DNA from 2 places in the Xanthomonas sp. NCPPB 2250 genome. Region 1 is predicted to be linked to the other one. Evidence: predicted binding sites of a transcription regulator. Region 1 holds the regulator's gene; the other holds the start of a gene.
The links. The regulator FliA, encoded in region 1, starts transcription of late flagellar genes. The targets are predictions, from matches to a motif close to TAAAGTTTNNCNNNCNNNGGCCGATAA.
Positions count from the first base shown of each region.

Region 2: a site for FliA is predicted at 5,969-5,995, ahead of AC1PMG_RS07340 (GGDEF domain-containing protein). Genes of this name have one in related genera too.

Region 1 is NZ_CM161520.1:2,893,006-2,904,003, forward strand. It holds gene flhA (flagellar biosynthesis protein FlhA) at 1-563, shown strand, start outside; gene flhF (flagellar biosynthesis GTPase FlhF) at 740-2,368, shown strand; gene AC1PMG_RS11355 (MinD/ParA family ATP-binding protein) at 2,355-3,239, shown strand; gene AC1PMG_RS11360 (RNA polymerase sigma factor FliA) at 3,236-3,985, shown strand; gene cheY (chemotaxis response regulator CheY) at 4,005-4,397, shown strand; gene AC1PMG_RS11370 (protein phosphatase CheZ) at 4,398-5,006, shown strand; gene AC1PMG_RS11375 (chemotaxis protein CheA) at 5,011-6,762, shown strand; gene AC1PMG_RS11380 (flagellar motor protein) at 7,190-7,930, shown strand; gene motD (flagellar motor protein MotD) at 7,938-8,885, shown strand; gene AC1PMG_RS11390 (ParA family protein) at 8,885-9,667, shown strand; gene AC1PMG_RS11395 (chemotaxis protein CheW) at 9,664-10,998, shown strand, end outside.
Region 2 is NZ_CM161520.1:1,765,375-1,776,372, forward strand. It holds gene dapE (succinyl-diaminopimelate desuccinylase) at 1-812, shown strand, start outside; gene asnB (asparagine synthase B) at 1,063-2,754, shown strand; gene AC1PMG_RS07330 (LysE family translocator) at 2,751-3,368, shown strand; gene AC1PMG_RS07335 (GGDEF domain-containing protein) at 3,445-4,530, opposite strand; gene AC1PMG_RS07340 (GGDEF domain-containing protein) at 4,798-5,874, opposite strand; gene AC1PMG_RS07345 (right-handed parallel beta-helix repeat-containing protein) at 6,128-7,174, opposite strand; gene AC1PMG_RS07350 (penicillin acylase family protein) at 7,257-9,641, opposite strand; gene bfr (bacterioferritin) at 9,833-10,324, shown strand; gene AC1PMG_RS07360 (hypothetical protein) at 10,477-10,740, opposite strand; gene AC1PMG_RS07365 (DUF2147 domain-containing protein) at 10,909-10,998, shown strand, end outside.

The DNA.
Region 1 (10,998 bases):
GCCACGAGGAAGTGCAGCAGCTGCTGGCGACCCTGGCCAAGAGCGCGCCCAAGCTGGTCGAGGACCTCACCCCCAAGGCGCTGCCGCTGTCGGTGGTGGTGCGGGTGCTGCAGAACCTGCTCATCGAGAAGATCCCGGTGCGGCAGCTGCGCAAGATCGTCGAGGCCCTGGTCGAGCACGCCCCGCAGAGTCAGGAACCCGGCGCGCTCACCGCCGCCGTGCGCAACGCCCTGGGCCGGTTCATCGTCCAGGAGATCGCCGGCATGGCCCCGGAACTGCCGGTGTTCACCCTGGCCCCGCAATTGGAACGCGTCTTGCAGGACTCTACCCAGGGCAACGGCGCGGCGCTGGAACCCGGACTGGCCGAACGCTTGCACCAAAGTCTGGCGGACTGCGTGAGCAAGCAGGAGGCGCGCAACGAACCGGCGGTGGTGCTGGTGCCGGCGCAGGTCCGCGCCGCCCTCGCCCGTCTGGTCCGCCACAGCGTCCCCGCGCTGTCGGTCCTGTCCTACAGCGAAGTGCCGGAGGACAAGCGGCTGAAGCTGGTGGGCACGATCAGTTGATGGGCGGGGATTGGTGATTTGGGATTCGGGCGTCGCAACAGCGGGCCCGGCGCGCGGAGAGAGACAGCAATGACACGAACGAACACAACCAGAGCAAGGCGACCGGACAGCAGCCATGCCATGGCAGCCTCCGCGACCAATCCCCACTCCCCATTCCCGAATCCCGGCACGCACCCATGAAGATCAAACGCTTTGTCGCCCCCGACATGCGCACCGCCTTCCGGATGGTGCGCGACGAGCACGGGCCGGATGCGGTGATCCTGTCCAACCGGCGCACCGACGAGGGCATCGAGATCGTCGCCGCCAGCAACTACGACGAGGCCCTGGTGCAGCGGGCGCTGGATGCGGTGCGCCCGGACGAGGCGCCGCGCGCCGCCGCGGCGAGCCAGGCGCCGGCCGCTGCGGCCCCGCGTGCTGCGCGCGGCGACGCCGCCGCCAGCCCGGCGATGGCGATGATGGCCGCGATCAGCGAGCGCCGCGGCGGTGCCGCGCCGGCCGCCCCGGCCGCTTCCCCGGCACGGCCGCTGACCCAGCCGGCGGCGCTGGCCGCCTCGGCCATGCCCGCCACGGCCGCGCCGGCCGCCGCCGCGCGCCCGGCCGCTCCGGCCAAGGCCGCAGCGCCGTCACCGGGCCGCGCCGAGTTCAGCATTCCCGAGGACGTGTTCCGCAACGCCCCGATCAGCGTGCCCATGCCCAGCCCGTTCGCCGCCCCCCCCCCGGCGCCGGCCGCCGAGGCCGTGCCGGCCTGGCGCGACGACGTCCCCGCGGTGGCGCTGACCCCGGTGGCGAGCCCGGCCCCGGCCGCGCCGAGCGTGGCCAAGGCCGATGCGCCGGCCGCTGCCGGAATCCCGGCGGCCGCGGCGCTGGCGGCGGTGCCGACCTTCCCCGCCCCGCAGAACGACGAACAATTGACGCAGCTGCGCGACGAACTGTCGCTGATGCGGCAGATGATCGAGCGCGAGATGAACCGCCTCACCGACGAGCGCCTGCGCGGCTCGCCGGTCCGCGCCCAGGCACTGGAGCTGATGGACGACTACGGCTTCGACAGCGGCATCACCCGCGACGTGGTCATGCAGATCCCCGCCGACCTGGAGCTGCACCGCGGCCGCGGGCTGATGCTGGGCCTGTTGTCCAAGCGCCTGCCGATCGCCGCGCTGGATCCGCTCGAGGAAGGCGGCGTGATCGCCCTGATCGGCCCGACCGGCGCCGGCAAGACCACCACCATCGCCAAGCTGGCCTCGCGCTTCCTGGAGCGCCATGCCGCCCGCGACGTGGCCCTGGTCACCACCGACACCATCCGCGTCGGCGGCCGCGAACAGCTGCATAGCTACGGCCGCCAGCTCGGCATCGCCGTGCACGAAGCCGACAGCGACGCCGCGCTGCAGCAGCTGCTGGAGCGCCTGGCCGACTACAAGCTGGTGCTGATCGACACCGCCGGCATGGGCCAGCGCGACCGCGCCCTGGCCGCCCAGCTGCACTGGCTGCGCGCCTCGCGTGTGGTCCGGTCCTTGCTGGTACTCCCCGCCAACGCCCATTTCTCCGACCTGGACGAGGTGGTGCGCCGGTTCGCCGGCGCCGACCCACAGGGGGTCATCATGACCAAGTTGGACGAGACCGGGCGGTTCGGCAGTGCCTTGTCGGTGGTCGTGGACCACCGCCTCCCCATCACCTGGGTGACCGATGGACAGCGCGTGCCGGACGACCTGCACCGCGCCAACGCCGCCAGCCTGGTATTGCGCCTTGAAGATTTGCGGCGCGCTGCCGATAAGCCCTGTACTCCGGAGCAGACCCATGCCGTCGCGTGACTACGTCAATCTGACCAATGCCTTCCCCCTGTCGGCGACGCGCAGCGAGCCGCTGGGTCCGGTGCGCACGATCGCCGTGACCGGCGGCAAGGGCGGCGTGGGCAAGACCAACATCTCGGTCAACCTGTCCATGGCGCTGGCCGACATGGGCAAGCGCACCCTGCTGCTAGACGCCGACCTGGGCCTGGCCAACGTCGACGTGCTGCTGGGGCTGACCCCCAAGTTCACCGTGGCCGACCTGGTCGCCGGGCGCTGCACCCTGGAAGAGGTGCTGATCGACATGCCCAACGGGCTGATGGTGGTGCCCGCCGCCTCCGGCCGCCGCTACATGGCCGAGCTGCCGCCGGCCCAGCACGTCGGCCTGGTCAACGTGTTCTCCGAGCTGCAGCGCGAGCTGGACGTGATGATCGTCGACACCGCCGCCGGCATCACCGACAGCGTGCTGACCTTCTGCCAGGCCGCGCAGGACGCGGTGGTGGTGGTCTGCGACGAGCCGGCCTCGATCACCGACGCCTACGCCCTGATCAAGGTCCTCTCGCGCGAGCGCGGCGTGGACCGGGTGCAGATCGTCGCCAACATGGTCCGCGACCTCAACGAAGGCCGCCTGCTGTACGACAAGCTCAGCCGGGTCTGCGAGAAGTTCCTCGGCGACGTGTCGCTGAACTACCTGGGCTGCGTGCCGCAGGACGACTGGCTGCGCCTGTCGGTGCAGCGCCAGCAGCCGGTGGTCAAGGCCTACCCGTCCAGCCCGTCGGCGCAGGCGATCTCCGAGATCGCCCGGCGCACCGCACGCTGGCAGGCGCCGACCGCCCCGCGCGGCAACGTCGAGTTCTTCGTCGAACGCATCATCCAGCGCGGGGTGGCCGCATGAACGCCGCCGCCCACTACCGCGCCGTCCAGCGCAACAGCGCCAACGACTACATCGCCCAGCACTCGGACCTGGTCCGGCGCATCGCCCACCACCTGGCGGCGCGGCTGCCGGCCAGCGTCGAGATCGACGACCTGATCCAGGCCGGCATGATCGGCCTGATCGAGGCCTCGCGCAGCTACGACGCCGAACAGGGCGCCTCGTTCGAGACCTACGCCTCGATCCGCATCCGTGGCGCGATGATCGACGAGATCCGCCGCGGCGACTGGGTGCCGCGCTCGGTGCACCGCCGCGCCCGCGACGCCGCCTCGGCGATCCGCAAGATCGAACAGAGCACCGGCCGCGCCGCCGCCGCCAACGAAGTGGCCGCGGCGATGGACATGCCGCTTCCCGAATACCTGCGTTTGATGGAAGATGCCGCCCGCGGCCAGGTGCTGAGCCTGGAGTCGCGCATCGAGGACCATGGCGAGCTGGATACCATCGCCAAGGGCGGACCCAATCCGCAGCAGATGCTCGAGCGCAGCGAATTCGGCCGCGAGCTGGGCAAGGCCATCGCGCAGTTGCCCGAACGCGAGCAGTTGGTGCTGTCGCTGTACTACGAGCAGGAATTGAACCTCAAGGAAATCGGCGCGGTGCTCGGGGTCAGCGAGTCGCGCGTGTGTCAGATCCATGGCCAGGCCACGGTACGGTTGCGCGGACGCCTGAAGGCGTTCGAGGTCGCCGATGCCGGTCTGGAAGACGAAGAATAGGAACCCTTAGGAGTCAGTGGTGAACAAGAACATGCGGATTTTGATCGTGGACGATTTCTCGACGATGCGACGCATCGTCAAGAATCTGCTCGGCGATCTGGGCTTCACCAACACCGCCGAGGCCGAAGACGGCAACAGCGCCCTGGCCGCGCTGCGCTCGGCGCCGTTCGAGTTCGTGGTCACCGACTGGAACATGCCGGGCATGACCGGCATCGATCTGCTGCGCAACATCCGCGCCGACGACAAGCTCAAGCACCTGCCGGTGCTGATGGTGACCGCCGAGGCCAAGCGCGAGCAGATCATCGAGGCCGCGCAGTGCGGCGTGAACGGCTACATCATCAAGCCGTTCACCGCGCAGACGCTGCAGGAGAAGCTGGGCAAGATCTTCGAACGCCTGGGAGCGACCGCCTAAATGGAAGCCACCGCCGAACGTACCGCCCTGATCGAACGCCTGCAAGGCGCGCTGGACGCGCTGGAGAACGGCGACGAGGCCGGCTGGCGCAGGGAGATCGACACCCTCGCCGCCTGGCGCACGCGGCCGATGATGCAGGGCCTGAGCCGGCTCGCGCGCGATCTGGGGCAGGCGCTCGGCGAACTGCCGGTGGTGCCCAGCGAGGCCGGCGAGCTGGACGACGCCTGCTCGCGCCTGGACCACGTGGTGGAAATGACCGAACAGGCCAGCCACCGCACCCTGGACCTGGCCGAGGAATGCCGTGCGCTGGCCGACCAGCTCGCCGCCGGCGGCCTCAGCGGCAACCAGGGCGAGATCCTCGACAAGATCCGCCACAACCTCACCGAAATGGCCCTGGCGCAGAGCTTCCAGGACCTGACCGGGCAGATCATCCGCCGCGTCGCCGGCATCGTGCGCCGCGTGCACGAGGGCTTCGGCGCGCTGGGTCTGCCGCCGAAGGAAGAACGCAAGGCCGACGGCAGCCTGGCCGGCCCGGCCCTGCCCGGCCTGGACCGCCACGGCGTGTCGCAGAACGACGCCGACGACCTGCTCTCGGGCCTGGGACTGTAATGTCATGAGCGCCGTACCCGACGACATCGCTGCCGACTTCATCATCGAGGCCCAGGAGATCCTGGACCGGCTCGGCGAGCAGTTGGTGTCGCTGGAGCAGGCGCCCGATGACAGCGGCCAGCTCAACGCCGTGTTCCGCGGCTTCCACACGCTCAAGGGCGGCGCCGGCTTCCTGGCGATCAACGCCATGGTCGAGCTGTGCCATGCGGCGGAGGAAACCCTGGGCATGGCCCGTGCCGGCCAGGCCACCCTGCAGGCGCGGCACTTCGACGCCGCGCAGCAGTCGCTGGACTACCTGCAGTCGATGCTCGACGCCTTCGGCAGCGGCCAGGAGCCGCCGCGCGCGCCGCCGGAGCTGATCGCGCAGTTCGACGCGCATGGCGACGCCGCACCGGCGCCGGCACCCGCGAAGAGCGCCGCGCCGGCGCCCGCCGCCGTCCCGGCCACCGCCGCGGCCGCGGGAGACCTGATCAGCGACGACGAATTCGAAGCGCTGCTGGACCAGTTGCACGGCGATGCGCCGCCGACGGCCACGCCGCAGGCGCTGCAGCCGGCGCCGCGCGCGCCCAGCGCCGCGCCCAAGGCCGCGGCCGCCCCGGCCAAGGCCGCCGAGCCCGAACACACCGTGCGCGTGGACACCAAGCGCCTGGACGCGATCGTCAACCTGATCGGCGAACTGGTGCTCTCGCGCAACCGCCTCAAGACCTTGCGCGTGCGTCTGCGCGACGAGGAGCTGGACCGCGCGGTCAGCAGCCTGGACATCGCCACCGCGCGCCTGCAGTCGGCGGTGATGCGCACGCGCATGCAGCCGGTGGGCAAGGTGTTCTCGCGCTTCCCCAAGGTGGCGCGCGACGTCGCCCGCTCGCTCAACAAGGAAGTGGAGCTGGAACTGATCGGCGCCGACACCGAGCTCGACCGCAACCTGGTCGAGGCGCTGGCCGATCCGCTGGTGCACCTGGTGCGCAACGCGATCGACCACGGCATCGAAGCGCCGGCGCTGCGCGAGGCCACCGGCAAGCCGCGCGGCGGCCACGTGCGCCTGTCGGCGCAGCAGGAAGGCGACTACGTCAGCATCGAGGTGCAGGACGACGGCGCCGGCATCGACCCGGAGCGGCTGCGCGCCAAGGCTCGCGAGAAGGGCCTGATCGACCCCGAGGCCGCGGCCCGCCTGAGCACCGAGGAATGCCTGCACCTGGTGTTCCTGCCCGGCTTCTCGACCAAATCCGAAGTCACCGACATCTCCGGCCGCGGCGTCGGCATGGACGTGGTGCAGTCGCGCATCCGCGAACTCAGCGGACAGATCCAGATCCAGTCGGAACTGGGCCGCGGCAGCCGCTTTCTGATCCGCGTGCCGCTGACCCTGGCGATCCTGCCGACCCTGCTGGTGCAGGCCGGCGATACCGTCTACGCGCTGCCGCTGGCGCGCGTGGTCGAAGTGCTGCACGCCCCGCGCCGCTCGCTGGGCTGGTTCGACGGCCGCGCCGTGCTCGACCGGCAATCGCACACCCTGCCGCTGGTGGACCTGCGCCAGTGGCTCAACATCGACGCCCCGCAACTGCCGCTGCTCACCGTGGTGGTACTGCAAGCCGGCGAATCGCGCATGGGCCTGGTCGTGGACCAGGTCCGCGGCCGCGAGGAAGTGGTGATCAAGCCGCTGCCGCGCTCGCTGCGCGGCCTGCCCGGCTACGCCGGCGCCACCCTCATCGGCGACGGCCGCCTGGCGCTGATCCTGGATGTGGATGGCTTGAAGGCCTGAAGGCCGGGATTGGGGAATGGGGATTGGGGAATCGTAAGAGCGGGTTCCCTGGCGCTTCGTTTTCCCCTGATTCCGCCGTAGGAGCGGCTTCAGCCGCGACGCGGAGAGGCTGGGATTCGGGATTCGGGATTGGGGAATCGCAACAGCGGCCCCCGTGTGCCTCTGTTCCCTCTGGTAGGAGCGGCTTCAGCCGCGACGCCATGAAGCCGGAATCGGTGCTTGGCGATAACGCGCGGCGCGCGGCTCCCTGCCGACACGATCCGAACGATCGTGCATAGGCAACGCGCCAAGGTCAGCGCATCGCGGCTTAAGCCGCTCCTACGACACACCGACCAACCCGCCGCACTCGCGCTCTTGCGAATCCCAAATCCCGAATCCCGAATCCCACCCCCATCAAGTCCCAAGCCCCCTGGCCGATACCTCCTGCATGGACAAGCTCAGTCTCATCGGCCTGCTGTTGGCGATTCTGTCGCTCATCGGCGGCAGCATCCTCAAGGGCGCCGGCATTTCGGCGCTGTGGTCGCCGGCTGCGTTCGTGATCGTGATCGTCGGCACCGTCGCCGCGATCCTGGTGCACACCCCGCCCTCCGTGTTCCGCCGTGCGTTCCAGATCGCCAAGTGGATCCTGTGGCCGCCGCCGAGCGACCGCCAGGCGCTGCTCAAGCAGATCGTGGAATGGAGCAACATCGCGCGCCGCCAGGGCCTGCTCGGGCTGGAGAACCAGGTGCCGCAGCAGCAGGATCCGTTCGTGCGCAAGGGCCTGCAGATGCTGGTGGACGGCGTGGAGCCGGAAGCGATCCGGCACATGCTGGAGATCGACCTGGAAGGCCAGGAGCATTGCGACCTGGCCGCGGCCAAGGTGTTCGAGGGCATGGGCATCTATGCGCCCACCCTGGGCATCATCGGCGCGGTGCTGGGCCTGATCGCGGTGATGAAGAACCTGGCCGACCCGAGCAAGCTCGGCCACGGCATCGCCGCCGCGTTCACCGCCACCATCTACGGCATCGCCTCGGCCAACCTGCTGTTCCTGCCCATGGCCGCCAAGCTCAAGAGCGTGATCAAGCACAGCTGCGGCGAGCGCGAAATGATCATCGAAGGGTTGATCGCCATCGCCCAGGGCGAGAACCCGCGCAACATCGAATCGAAACTGGCCGGATTCTTGCATTGAGTTGCCAATGGCCCGCAAGCACTCCCACGACGAGCACGCCAACCACGAGGCATGGGCCATCCCCTATGCCGACCTGATGACGTTGCTGCTCGCCTTCTTCGTGGTGATGTACGCGCTGTCCACGATCAACGAAGCCAAGTACCGGGTCATGGCCGACGCGATGAGCGCCGCGTTCGGCGGCACCCCGAAGACCCTGCGCCCGGTGCAGGTCGGCGACCAGGCGCTGCAGGGCCAGGGCGGCGAGCGACCGACCCCGATCAAGTCCAGCCCGGCGCTGACCCTGCCCGACCCCAACCGCCTGCCCTCGGGCAACGCGCAGCGCGGCGACGACCTGCGCGACGCGCAGCAGCTGCGCCGCGCGCAGCGCCAGCTCGACAGCATCGCCGATCGCCTCGGCGCCGCGCTGGCGCCGCTGATACAGAAGAAGCTGATCACCGTGCGCCGCGCCGGGCTGTGGATCGAAGTGGAGATCAACAGCGACATCCTGTTCGGCTCCGGCTCGGCCGCGCTCGACCAGAGCGCGCGCGCCACCCTGTCCGAACTGGCGCAGGTGCTGGCCGGCGTGCCCAACGGGGTGCGCGTGGAGGGCTACACCGACAACACCCCGATCGCCACCGCGCAGTTCCCCTCGAACTGGGAACTGTCGGCGGCGCGCGCGGCCAGCGTGGTCCACCTGTTCGCCGACCAGGGCCTGCAGCCCTCGCGGCTGTCGATGATCGGTTACGGCCAGTTCCGCCCGCGCGCCAGCAACGACACGCCGGCCGGCCGCAACGCCAACCGCCGCGTGGTGCTGGTGATCCTGGCCGACTCCGGCGACAGCGGCGATGCAACGCCGTCGGCCTCCGACCGCTTGAGCGCCGGCGCCGCGCCGGCCACCCCGACACCCCCCGCCGCGGCGGCCCCCGGCAACGCCGGCGGCCCCCGCGCAGTACCTGCCATTGAAGGAGTCAACTGATGCGCATCTGGGCGATCGCCAACCAGAAAGGTGGCGTGGGCAAGACCACCACCACGCTGGCCCTGGGCCGTGGGCTGGCCATGCTCGGGCACCGCGTGCTGATGCTCGATCTCGATCCGCACGCCTCGCTGACCCGGGCCTTCGACGTGCCGCAGGAACCGCAGCCGCCGGGCGTGCTCGACCTGTTCGCGACCCCGCCGGGCGAACTCGCCGCGCTGGCCCGCGACACCGCGGTCGAGCGACTGAGCTTCGTCTGCGGGCAGACCGCGCTGGCCACGCTGGAACGGCGCAGCGCCAACCAGCCGGGTCTGGGCCTGGCGCTGCAGCAGGCCATGGCCCGCCACGCCGGCCAGCACGACTACATCCTGCTCGACTGCCCGCCGACCCTGGGCCTGCTGATGATCAACGCGCTGGCCGCGGCCGACCGCGTGATCATCCCGACCCAGGCCGAACCGCTGGCCCTGCATGGCCTGGCCAGCATGGTCCGCACCGTGGACATGGTCGAGCGCTCGCGGCGCCGGCCGCTGCCCGCCTCGATCCTGCCGACCCTGTTCGACAAGCGCACCCGCGCCGGTAACGAGACCCTGCGGCAGATGCAGGACAGCTACGGCGAGCGGGTCTGGGAAGACGCGATCCCGGTCGACACCAAGATCTGCAACGTCAAGGCGCTGACGGTGGCCGGCGTGCCCGGCGACTACCCGGGCCGCGGACTGGCCGCCTACCGCCGCGCGCTGGAATGGCTGATCGCCAGCGACGCCACGCCGATGGAGCAAGCCGCATGAGCACCCCCGGGATCATCGACGATTATCTGGAAGGCCTGCTCCACGACGTGATCGCCGAGGAGCAGAAGGCCGTGCCGCCGAGCCCCGCGCCGGTCGCAGTCGCCGACGTGCAAGCGGACGCCGAGACGACGGCGCCCGCCGCGACCGGCCCGACTCCGGAGCAGATCGCTGCCGCGGTGCTGGCCGAAGCCGATTCCGATCCGGCCCTGGCCGGCATCATGTCGCAGCAGGCGCTCGCGCCCGCGCCGACCGGTCCGACGCCCGAACAAATCGCTGCCGCGGTCCTGGCCGAAGCCGACTCCGATCCGGCCCTGGCCGGCATCATGTCGCAGCAGGCGCTGGCGCCCGCCCCGGCCGGTCCGACGCCCGAACAGATCGCCGCGGCGGTGCTGGCCGAAGCCGATTCCGATCCGGCGCTCGCCGGCATCATGTCGCAGCAGGCGCTCGCGTCCGCGCCGGCCGGTCCGACGCCCGAAGAAATCGCTGCCGCAGTCCTGGCCGAAGCCGACTCCGATCCGGCCCTGGCCGGCATCATGTCGCAGCAGGCACTCGCACCCGCGCCGGCCGGCCCGACGCCCGAACAGATCGCCGCGGCGGTCCTGGCCGAAGCCGACTCCGATCCGGCCCTGGCCGGCATCATGTCGCAGCAGGCGCTGGCACCCGCGCCGGCCGGTCCGACGCCCGAACAGATCGCCGCCGCGGTCCTGGCCGAAGCCGATTCCGATCCGGCCCTGGCCGGCATCATGTCGCAAGCAGCGCCGGCGCCCGCCGCGCTGACGCCGGCCCAGCAGGCCGAGCGCCAGGCCGATCTGGACGCGGTCGCGGCGATGGAGCGGCAGCGTGCCGCCGTGCCGCGCGATCTGGCCGCCGAAGACGATGCCGCCGCCGCGCGCGCGGTCCAGCGTCCGCCGATGGCGGTGCCACCGGAACGCCGCGCCGAAGCGAGCCGCGCCCAGGCCGCCGGCGCCAAGCTGCCGCCGAACCTGCAGGCCTTCATGGCGCCGAGCGTGCCACATGGCTCGGCCATCGCCCCCGAACGCCTGGCCGAGCGCCGCACCCGCTGGCTGCGCCTGCGCTGCGGCGAGCAGGCCTACGCGCTGGAACTGCTGAAGGTGCAGGAAGTGGTGCTGCCGGTGCCGCTGCTGGCCCTGCGCGGCACGCCGCCGGCCATGCTCGGCATCATGAACCTGCGCGGCCAGGTGGTGCCGGTGCTCGACCTCGGCGTGCACCTGGGCGCGGCGCCGATCGAGATGGACATGCAGACCCGGGTGGTGGTGCTGGAAGAGAACGGCGAGACCCTGGGCCTGCGCGTGTCGGCGGTGGAAGACGTG
Region 2 (10,998 bases), 1.1 Mb from region 1:
CCTTCGTGGTCGCCGCCGAACGGTTCGTGGCCGCGCAGCCGCAGCACCCGGGCACGCTGGCGCTGCTGCTGACCAGCGACGAGGAAGGCGATGCGATCGACGGCGTGCGCCACGTGGCGCGGCTGTTCGCCGAGCGCGGCGAACGCATCGACTGGTGCATCACCGGCGAGCCCTCGTCCACCGAACGGCTCGGCGACCTGCTGCGGGTCGGCCGTCGCGGCAGCCTCTCCGGTGCGTTGCGCGTGCGCGGCGTGCAGGGGCACGTGGCCTATCCGCACAAGGCGCGCAACCCGATCCACCTGGCCGCGCCGGCGCTGGCCGATCTGGTCGCGCGGCATTGGGACGACGGCTATGAGAGCTTCCCGCCGACCAGCCTGCAGATCTCCAACGTGCATGCCGGTACCGGCGCCAACAACGTCATCCCCGGCGAACTGCAGGTCGCCTTCAACCTGCGCTACACCCCGCACTGGGATGCGCCGCGGCTGGAAACGGAAATCGCCGCGCTGTTCGATCGCCATGGCCTGGACTACGAGCTGCGCTGGCACCGCAGCGGCGAGCCGTTCTACACCCCGGAAGGCACGCTGCGCCGGGTGGCGCGCGAGGTGCTGGGCGAGGTCGCCGGCGCGCCGCCGGAGGAGAGCACCGGCGGCGGTACCTCCGATGCGCGCTTCATCGCGCCGCTGGGCGCGCAATGCATCGAGGTCGGCCCGGTCAACGCCAGCATCCACCAGGTCGACGAGCACGTGCGCGTGGCCGACCTGGAGGCGCTGCCGGAGCTGTACCTGCGCCTGATCGAACGGTTGCTGCGGTAACAGTTGCGCCGGCCCGCGCGCCGGGTTACGGTCGCCCCATGACCTCGCTGTCCGCCCTCCGCTCGATCAACGCCAACGGCCGCAATAATGCGCTGGCGAATAATCGTGCGCGGCCGATGCGGGTCTGCGACTAGGCGCTACCAGAAACACCACGCCCAGCCACCAGAAAACCCGCATCGGCCGATGCGGGTTTTTTTGTGCCTGGGTGTCTCCCCTTCGCAACCACCACCCCACGATCAGGAGCTTTCCCATGTGTTCGATCTTCGGCATCTTCGGCCTGCAACCGGGCGACGACCTGCAGGCGCTGCGGCGGCAGGCGCTGGACTGCTCGCAGCGGCAGCGCCACCGCGGCCCGGACTGGAGCGGCGTGTATGTCGACGACGGCGCGATCCTCGTCCATGAGCGCCTGGCCATCGTCGACCCGGCCGGCGGCTCGCAGCCGCTGCTCTCCGACGACGGCCAGCTGGCGCTGGCGGTCAACGGCGAGATCTACAACCATCGCGAGCTGAAGAAGGAACTCGCCCAGCCCTACGCCTTCCAGACCGGCTCGGACTGCGAGGTGATCAACGCGCTGTACCGCGAAACCACGCCGGACGCGCTGCTGAACCGCCTCAACGGCATTTTCGCCTTCGCGCTGTGGGACAAGGCCGCCGGGCGCGTGCTGATCGCGCGCGATCCGATGGGCGTGTGCCCGCTGTACTGGGGCCATGACGCGCAGGGCCGGCTGCGCGTGGCCTCGGAGATGAAGTCGCTGGCCGATAGCTGCGCCGACGTCGCCCAGTTCCCGCCGGGCCACTACTACGACAGCGCCAGCGGCGAACTCGTGCAGTACTACCGCAAGCCCTGGCGCGACTACGCCGCGGTGCAGGGCGTGGAGGTCGGCAAGCAGGAACTGCGCGAGGCCTTCGAGCGCGCCGTGCATCGCCAGCTGATGACCGACGTGCCGTACGGCGTGCTGCTCTCCGGCGGCCTGGATTCCTCGCTGGTGGCGGCGGTGGCGGCGCGTTTCGCGCGCAAGCGCATCGAGGAGAACGACGAGGCCGAGGCCTGGTGGCCGCGCCTGCACTCGTTCGCGATCGGCCTGAAGGGCTCGCCGGATCTGGCCGCCGCGGCGATCGCCGGCGAGGCGCTGGGCACCGTGCACCACGGCTTCGAGTACACCTTCGAGGAAGGCCTGGACGCGTTGCCGGAAGTGATCCGGCACATCGAGACCTACGACGTCACCACCATCCGCGCCTCCACGCCGATGTTCCTGCTGGCGCGGCGGATCAAGGCGATGGGGGTGAAGATGGTGCTGTCCGGCGAAGGCAGCGACGAGATCTTCGGCGGCTACCTGTACTTCCACAAGGCGCCGAACGCCCGCGAATTCCACGAGGAACTGATCCGCAAGCTCGACGCGCTTTACAACTACGATTGCCTGCGCGCCAACAAGTCGATGATGGCCTGGGGCGTGGAGCCGCGCGTGCCGTTCCTGGACGTGGAGTTCCTGGACGTGGCCATGCGCATGGACGCCCAGTACAAGATGGCCGGCACCCGCGCCGACGGCAGCAAGCGCATCGAGAAGGCGGTGCTGCGCGAAGCCTTCGAGGGCTACCTGCCCGAGTCGATCCTGTGGCGGCAGAAGGAGCAGTTCAGCGACGGCGTCGGCTACGGCTGGATCGACGGGCTGAAGGCGCATGCCGAGGCCCAGGTCAGCGACCGCGAACTGGCCGCGGCCGACAAGCGCTTCCCGGTGAACCCGCCGCAGACCAAGGAAGCCTATTACTACCGCAGCCTGTTCGAGCGCGTGTTCCCGACCCCGGCTGCGGCCGAAACCGTGCCCGGCGGCAAGTCGATCGCCTGCTCCTCGCCGGCGGCGATCGCCTGGGATGCCAGCTTCGCGACGATGGCCGATCCCTCAGGTCGCGCGGTGGCCGGGGTGCACGCGCAGGCGCTGGGGTGACCGTCGCCAGCCTGCTGGCGATCGCCGGGGCGCTGACGCTGGGGGCGATCAGTCCCGGCGCCAGCTTCCTGCTGGTGGCGCGGCTGGCCGCGGGGCGCTCGCGTGCGGCCGGGTTCGCCGCGGCACTGGGCATGGGCGTGGGCTGCGCGCTGTTCGCGTTGGCGGCCTTGTTCGGCCTGCAGGCGTTGCTGGAGCGGGTGCCGGCGCTGCATCGCGCGTTGTCGGTCGCCGGTGCCGCCTACCTGCTGTGGCTGGCCTGGCGGGCGTGTCGGACGCCGGCGTCGGTGGCCGCCATTGCGCCGGAACAGCAGGTGCCGGCCGTGCGCTCGGCCTTCGTTATGGGCCTGGCGACCCAGCTCGGCAACCCGCAGACCGCGCTGGTGTTCGCCGGCCTGTTCGCCGCGCTGCTGCCGGCGCAGCGCGTACCCGCCGAGTACGTGGCGCTGCCATTGCTGGCCTTCGCCATCGATGCGGCCTGGTTCGCGCTGGTGGCAGGGTTGCTGTCGGCACCGGCGCCGCGGCGCTGGTGGCTGCGCGCGCGGCGGCCGCTGGACCGGCTCAGTGCGGTGCTGATGAGTGGCCTGGGCCTGCGCCTGCTGTGGCGGGCGGTGTAGCCGCAAGCGCAGGCGTGTCGCGCTGCTCCGGTAGCGTGCGTGTGCGACGCCGGCGATGCGTGCCGTGCGCCTTCCGCTATGCCGGATCCGTGGTCGGCGCCGCGCTGTCGAGGGCGCCGTGCACGGCCGCCATGGCGGCGGGCCCTGTGGCGCTGTCGAGGCAGATCCGGCTCTTGCCGTCGCGCTTGGCGGCATACAGCGCACGGTCGGCACGCTTGAGCAGATCCGAGACGTCGCCGTCGGGATGCATGCGCGCGACCCCGGCGCTGAACGTGAAGGCCACGCCCTTGGCGCGGGTCTGTCGCACGCGTTCCAGCAGCCGCTGCAGCAGGGCATCGGTCTGCGCGTCGCTCATGCCGTCGAGCACGATGCCGAATTCCTCGCCGCCGAGCCGGCCGACCCGGCAGCCGTGCTCAAGCCCGGTCAGTTCGGCGGCCAGCGCCAGCAACACCGCATCGCCGACATCGTGGCCATGGCGGTCGTTGACCTGCTTGAAATCGTCGATGTCCAGCATCGCGAACTGCAGCGTGCCGCGGCGACCGCGCTCGGCCGCCAGCGCATGCAGTTGCGCCATCAGCGCGCGCCGGTTGGCCAGCCCGGTCAGCGCATCGGTCTCGGAGATGCGCCGGTAGTCTTCCTTCAGGCGGTAGGTGATCAGCATGCTGCGCGCGAAGGTGCGGTTCATGGCCAGGCCGATCAGCGATACCGCGACGACCAGCAGACCCAGCAGCATCGGGTCGCTGGCGGCCGCCGGTGGCAGCGCCCGACCGGTCAGCATGATCGTCCAGGTGTATGCCAGCGCCAGCAGGTAGTCGCGCGTGAACGGGAACAACAGATTGATGCCCAGGCACAGGGTGACCGTGGTCGGCAGCCACCAAAATTCGCCGTGTGCGCCCATCTGCCGCAGTTCGATCTGGTAGGCCCACGACAGCAGCAGCACGTACAGCGCGCCGCTCAGGCGCCAGTGCCAGAAGCGGCGGACCAGCAGGGTGCAGGCGGCGGCGCCGAGCAGCGCGGCCAGCAGTATCAAATTGACCAGGCCCCAGGGGCGCTGCAGATACGGATTGAACAGCAGCGTCGCGACCCAGATCGACAGGGTCAGCGCTTGGATGGCCGTGGTCGACCGGCCCAGCAGGTGGCGGATGTGTTCCGGGTACGTCATGTGCTGCCCAACGGCGCGTCCCGGCCGGTTCGTGATGTGCGGACGCCGACGCGCACGCGATGGATCGATGGCAGCGTATCGGCATGCCGGCGTGGCGGCTTGAGTGGCCGCAGCGCCTGCGGTTCAGCCTGTTGGTGCCGCACGCAGCGGCGGTGAAGCGGGGTGGGCGTCTGCGCTGTCTGCGTCGGGCTGATGCGCGTGCGCCACGAGCGAGTGCGCTGCGGGGCGGCAGCGTGCGCCGCCCCGCGGGGCCGTTGGTGCTGCGTGCTACAGCGACGTGGCGGCCGGCAGCGCGGGATCGCCCGCGAACGCCGCGGGCGTGCCGGCCGACACCGGCATGGCGCCGTCCAGGCGTAGGCTGCCGTTGCCCGCCTGCCGGGCAGCGGACAGCGCGCGGTCGGCGCGGGCGAGCAGGTCGGACAGTTCGCCGCCGGCCGGCAACGCGGCCAAGCCGACGCTGCAGGTGAAGCTGGCGCCGTCCACGCGCAGGCCGCGGATGCGCTGCTGCAGCCGCTGCACCAGCGCGCTTGCCTTGTCCTGCGACACGCCCTCGAACAGCAGGCCGAACTCCTCGCCGCCGAGGCGGCCGACGCGGCAACGCGGGTCCAGCCGCACCAGTTCCGTCGCCAGCGCCTGCAGCACCGCATCGCCGACGTGGTGGCCGTGCTCGGTGCCGATCCGCTCGAAGTCGTCGATGTCCAGCATGGCCAACTGCACGGGGTGCTGGGCGCCGACCGCTGCCTGCAGGTCGGCCATCAGCGCGCGCCGGTTGGGGATGCCGGTCAGTGCGTCGGTCGCGGCCAGGCGCCGATAGCCTTCCTTCAGCGCGTGGTTGCTGCGCATGGTGGTGACGAAGATGCGGTTCAGCGCGAACCCGACCATGGTCACCGCCGCCACCAGGATCTCCAGCAGCGGCAGGTCGGCGGACGCCGGCACCAGGCTGTCGTGCCAGCCGAGCATGATCGCCCAGGTGCAGGCCAGCGCCAGCAGATAGTCGCGCGCGTGGCAGAACAGCACGCTGTAGCCCAGGCTCAGGGTCACCGCCACCGGCAGCATCCAGGTCGCGCTGGCGCCGCCCATGTGATGCAGTTGCAGCCGGAACGCGGCATCGAATGCGATCACCGACAGGAAGGCGCCCAGCCGCCATTGCCAGGACCGCCTGGCCATGCGCATGACCAGGCCGCTGCCGAGCATGGCGACGAACGCCAGCGCGTAGCGCGCGTCCAGTGGGTGGCTCAGGTAGGGGTTGCACAGCAGCAGCGCCAGCCAGACGCACAGGGTCAGGCCCTGGATCGCCAGGATCGGCGTGTCGAGGGTGCGGCGGACATGAAGGTGGTAGTTCATCTGCTCTCCCAGAGCGCCGCGGCACTCCAGCGTCTGCGGCACGGCCGGTCGGTGGTCCAGCGCGGTCCGTCGGTCGCTGGGGCGTCGTCACCGGTTAGCGGCCGCTGCAGGCAGAGCTTTAATGGATTTGTCGCAGTATTACGCCGCCCGCCTGGGTGGTGGTCCGACACCCGACTGGACGCAGCCGGGCGTGCCTGCCCGACCTGTTCAAGGCCGGCCGGGTGGCGTGCGCAGGCGCGGCAGCCGCGCGCGCTTACTCGAAGCGCACGCAGTGGCCGTAGCGTTCGGGCTGGATGTCGATGCCCGAGGCATCGGCCTGGTTGCTCTTGCGCCACAGGTTGGGGCGGAACTCCGGGCCGGTGCAGTTGGCCGCGCTGTCCACGCCGATGGTGTAGGTGTAGGGATTGCCGCGGAAGGTGTTGTTCTCGAACGTGTTGTCCTGGCTCATGCTGTTGTCCCAGCACAGGATCTGCGGCGTGCGCTGGCGGATCGAGCAGGTCAGGTAGAGCCCGGCGCCCTTGTTGTCGATGAACTGGTTGCCCGCGAACAGGTTGCGCCGCGCGTCGGCCAGGTACACGCCCTGGCTGCCGTTGCGCTCCAGGCGGTTGTCGCGGATCTCGCTGTCTTCCAGGTGCTCGGTGGTGATGCCGGCGGCGACGTTGTCGTGGATCACGTTGTCGATCAGCTTGACCTTGGCGGTGCGGTTGAACGACACCCCATCCCAGGTCGCGCCGGAGACGTCGTTGTGCGCGATCAGCAGGTCGCGGCTGTCGAACTCGCTCAGCAGGCAGGCGCTGCGGCACTTGCTCACCCGCAGGTGGGTCAGCTGGATGTCCTGGCCGTTGCGCACCACCACCAGGCTGTTGCTGAGGTACGGGCGCTCGGGCATGAACTCCTTGTCGATGGTGCCGCCGACGATCTGCAGCTGCTCCAGGCGCACGTCGCGGATCGGCCGCATGGGGCGCTCGTTCTGGTAGTCGCCGATGACGATGGTCGGTTGCTGCACGTGGTCGCGCATGCGCAGCACGGTGCTGTCGCCCTGGCCGCGCAGGCGCAGGCCGTCGCGCTGGATCGAGATCAGCTTGCCGACCGGGAACTCGCCGGCGCTCAGGCACACGGTGGCGGGTTTGCCGTCGTTGGGGACGCGGTCGATCGCGGCCTGCAGATCGTCGCCGGGTTGGGCGCGCACGCTGCAGTCGGAGGCGGCTGCGGGCGCGTCGGCAGCTGGCGTGGCACAGGCGGAAAACGACACGGCCGCGGCAAGCGGCAGCAACAGGGCAAGCAGGGGAGGGCGCTTCATCGGTAGGCGGACTCGGCAGTGGGGGAAGGGGGAAGGCAGGCCGGCGTCTGCGGTCGGACGCCGGCGCGGAGCCGATCGCGGGTCATTGTGGTGCGGACGGGCTTAATGTCAGCGTGTGCCGGGTCGGGCCGGGCAGGAACTTTGTGGCGCGGCCCTGCACCCAGTCGGCGTGGCCGGCCCCCCAGAACGGCGACAGCGGGTGGCCGCTCTGGCCGCCGGGCATGTGCACGATGCCGTCGGCCTCGTGGCCCGGTGCCACCACCATGCGCTCGGAGGCGCCGAACGCCGGGCGCTGCACCCGCGGCATGTCGTCGTCGCCGGGCAGTGGCGTGTCCGGCATGCACAGCCAGCCGCGCAGCGGCGCCGGCAGGCCCTGCGCCAGCGGATGGCAGATCGCCGCACGGTTCTCCTGGCCCCAGCGGCGCGTGTCCAGCGGGCCTTCGGCCTGCAGGTGCGTGCGCACCTCGGCGGCGGCGTCCTCCAGCAGCGCCTGCCAGCTGCCGTAGCGGCGCGGCAACAGGTGCAGCGGCTGTTGCTGCAGCAGCGGCCAGGCCACGCCTTCCAGTTGCGGCAGCGGCGGTGGCGCGGTCTCTGCGTTCGATCCGATACGGGCCGGCGCGATCAGGCCATCGCGGATGCGGGTCAGCACCGCCAGGCGCCACGCGCGGACCAGGGTATAGCTGACCGAGCCGGTGCTGGCGCGGCCCTCCCAGTGCGCGGCCGCCTGCGACACGGCGTGCAGCGCCGGCGTGGCCGTGCCCGCGTCGCGTTGCTGCAGCAGCGCCCACCAGCGCTGCAGGAACAGCGCGCGGTCGTCGAGCTGGATCGCCAGCAACTGCTGTTCGTCGAGATGGGGGTGCAGGCGCAGGTCGTCGCGGATCTGCTGGGCGCGCGCGCCCAGCGCGTAGCCGCCGTCGCCGAGCGGTACCAGTTCGGCGCCGCCGACCGCGCGGGCATTGGCGGTCCACAATTGCCCGTCGACGGGATCGATGCGCTGCGGCGACTGGCTGGTGGACAGCGGCCATGGCGCGCAGCGGGCATCCGCCGGCACCGTCGCACGCACGTCGTGCATCACCGCATCGGCCGCGCAGTGCGGGCCGCGCAGCGGCAGCGGGCCGAGCACGCGCCAGCCGATGTGGCCGTCGCGGTCGGCCAGCACCAGGTTCTGCGCCGGCGTGGCGATGTGCTGCGCACGGGCGAAGGCATCGGGCAGGGTGTCGGCGCGGGCGAAGTCGGCCAGTCCCAGATTCAGTGCGCCGGGCAACTGCGCGGCCCAGCGCAACGCCAGCGCGCTGCCGTCGGGTTCGTGTTGCAGGATCGGGCCATAGGCGGTGTCTTCGACCTGCAGTTCGGTGTCGGGGGCGCCAGAGACCTTGATGCGTTCGCGATGCACGGTGACCGGCGTGCAGCCGGGCTGCGCCACCGCGGCGCACGGGGTGAGCCGGTACCAGTCGGCGGTATCGGCATAGCTGTTGGTGAACCCCCAGGCGACGTGACCGTTGCTGCCGACGATCACCGCCGGCAGGCCGGGCAGCGAGAATCCGGACACGTCCACGCGGCCGCCCGGCGCCTGCGCATCGGCATAGCGCAGGCGCACGCGGAACCACAGGCTGGGCGCGCGCAGGCCCAGATGCATGTCGTTGGCGACGATGGCGCGGCCGTCGGCGGTGCGGCTGCCGGCGATCGCCCAGTTGTTGCTGCCGGGCGCGCTGGTGGCGGCCGCCTCGGTCGCGGCGGTGGCTGGCGCGCCTGCCAGGCGGCGCAGATCGACCTGGCCGGCGTCAGGCAGCGCCGCGTCGCCGCGCACGCTGCCGTCCAGTGTCGCGTCCCAACTGCTGCCTTCATGGCGCAGCAGGGCGTACAGCGGCGCCGGCAAGCGCTGCTGCAGGCGGTACAGGGCCAGCTTGCGTTCGAGCTGCTTGCCCTGCAGGTCGAAGTACATCGCCTGGCCGGCCAGCGCCGAATCCACCGGCTGCCAGTCGCGTGGCGCGGCGAACAGCATCAGGTAAGGCCACGGCCGTACCCGCAACGCGTGCAGGCCCTGGTTGACGCCGGCGCTGTAGGCCTGCAAGGCCGCCGCGTGCTGGCCGGCGAACGCGGCCAGTTGCGCGCTGCTGCGCGCGCGCAGGCGATGCGCCCGCCGTGCCTTGTCCACGTCCAGCGCGTGCGGACCGACCAGCTCGGACAGTTCGCCGGCGGCGGCGCGGCGCAGCAGGTCCATCTCGAAGAAGCGTTCCTGCGCGTGCACGTAGCCGAGTGCGCGCATCGCATCGGCCTCGTCGGCGGCATCGATGGTGACCACGCCCAGCGCGTCGCGCTGGATGCTTGCCGGCGCGCGCAGGCCTTGCAGCGGGGCCTTGCCGTCGAGCGTGGGCAGGCTGCCGCGCAGCAGCAGCCAGATGCCCAGCGCCACGGCCGCCGTCAGCAGCAGCGTCCCCAGCAGCAGGCGTTTCCATCGACCGCGCATCGTCTCTCTCCGGTGGGCAAGTCTCCGATTCTAGACACGACTGCGTGTCGTTCCCGCGTAGGCGCGGCGCGCTGTGCGCGGGGTCACGCATCGCGGATGTGCGAGTCGGGATGTGAATGATTCCGATTGGAACGCGGCGCAGCGGCATCGGGCACTATGGCGCCCTCAGTCGACCCCACGGAGCCCGCCCCATGAAGGGACACCCCGACGTTGTGCAATGCCTCAAGGAGCTGCTGCGCGGCGAACTGGCCGCGCGCGACCAGTATTTCATCCACTCGCGGCGTTACGAGGACCAGGGCCTGCTGGCGCTGTACGAACGCATCAACCACGAGATGGAAGAGGAGACCGAGCACGCCGATGCGCTGCTGCGGCGCATCCTGTTCCTGGAGGGCGATCCGGACATGCGCCCGCATGCCTTCGAACCCGGGCGCACGGTCGAGGAGATGCTGGAGAAGGATCTGAAGGTCGAGTACGAAGTGCGCGCCAATCTGGCCGCGGGCATGAAGCTGTGCGAGCAGCACGGCGACTACGTCAGCCGCGACGTGCTGCTGGCGCAGCTGCGCGACACCGAGGAAGACCATGCCTGGTGGCTGGAGCAGCAGCTCGGCCTGATCAAGCGCATCGGCATGGCGCTGTACCAGACGTCGAAGATCGACGGGCACGTGTCCGGCAAGGACGCCTGATCCCTCCATGCGCTTCCCGTTTGCGGGAGGCGCCGATGCACTGAGCGGGACCCATCCCCGCCATCGCGGCCGTGCCATCGCCGGCCGCTTTTGACCCGCCGATCGTGCCGGTCGCCACCGCTCTCGCTGGTCCGCACCGGCGCTGCCGACCCTCATGGGCGACAGTGGATATAGCGGTGTCGCGGCGGTTGCTGCTGCAGCAAGGCGGCAGCGACTGCCGACACGCCTTCTTCCCTCCTCATTTTCCTGACGCCGCCGATCGGGTTTGGCCGCGCGCGACTGCGTGGCTGGATGCCGCGGCTGGCGCATTCGCCCGGTTCGCAGTGCGACGCCATGGCGATCGGGCGAACCGATCTGTCGTCGCCGTCCTCGCCGATGACTGTTGCAACGCCGCAAAAATCGACCGTCGCACGCATGCTGCTGCACCCGCGAACCCTTGAAATCCAGGCGTTTGCGCGCCTCGTCAGGTCCGCAGCGAAGGACGTGCGGACAATGCTTGCAAAACGGTAGTGATCGCTATACGGTAGTTTTCACTACTTAATTGCGCGATGGCGAGGGGGCGTTCGATGCAGGCGAGTCCGGGAATGAAGCGGTACGGCGCGGTCGGTGTGGTGATCGCGGGATGGCTGCTGGCGACTGCGACGGCGTGTGCGGCGCCGGCCGCGGCGCAGGGG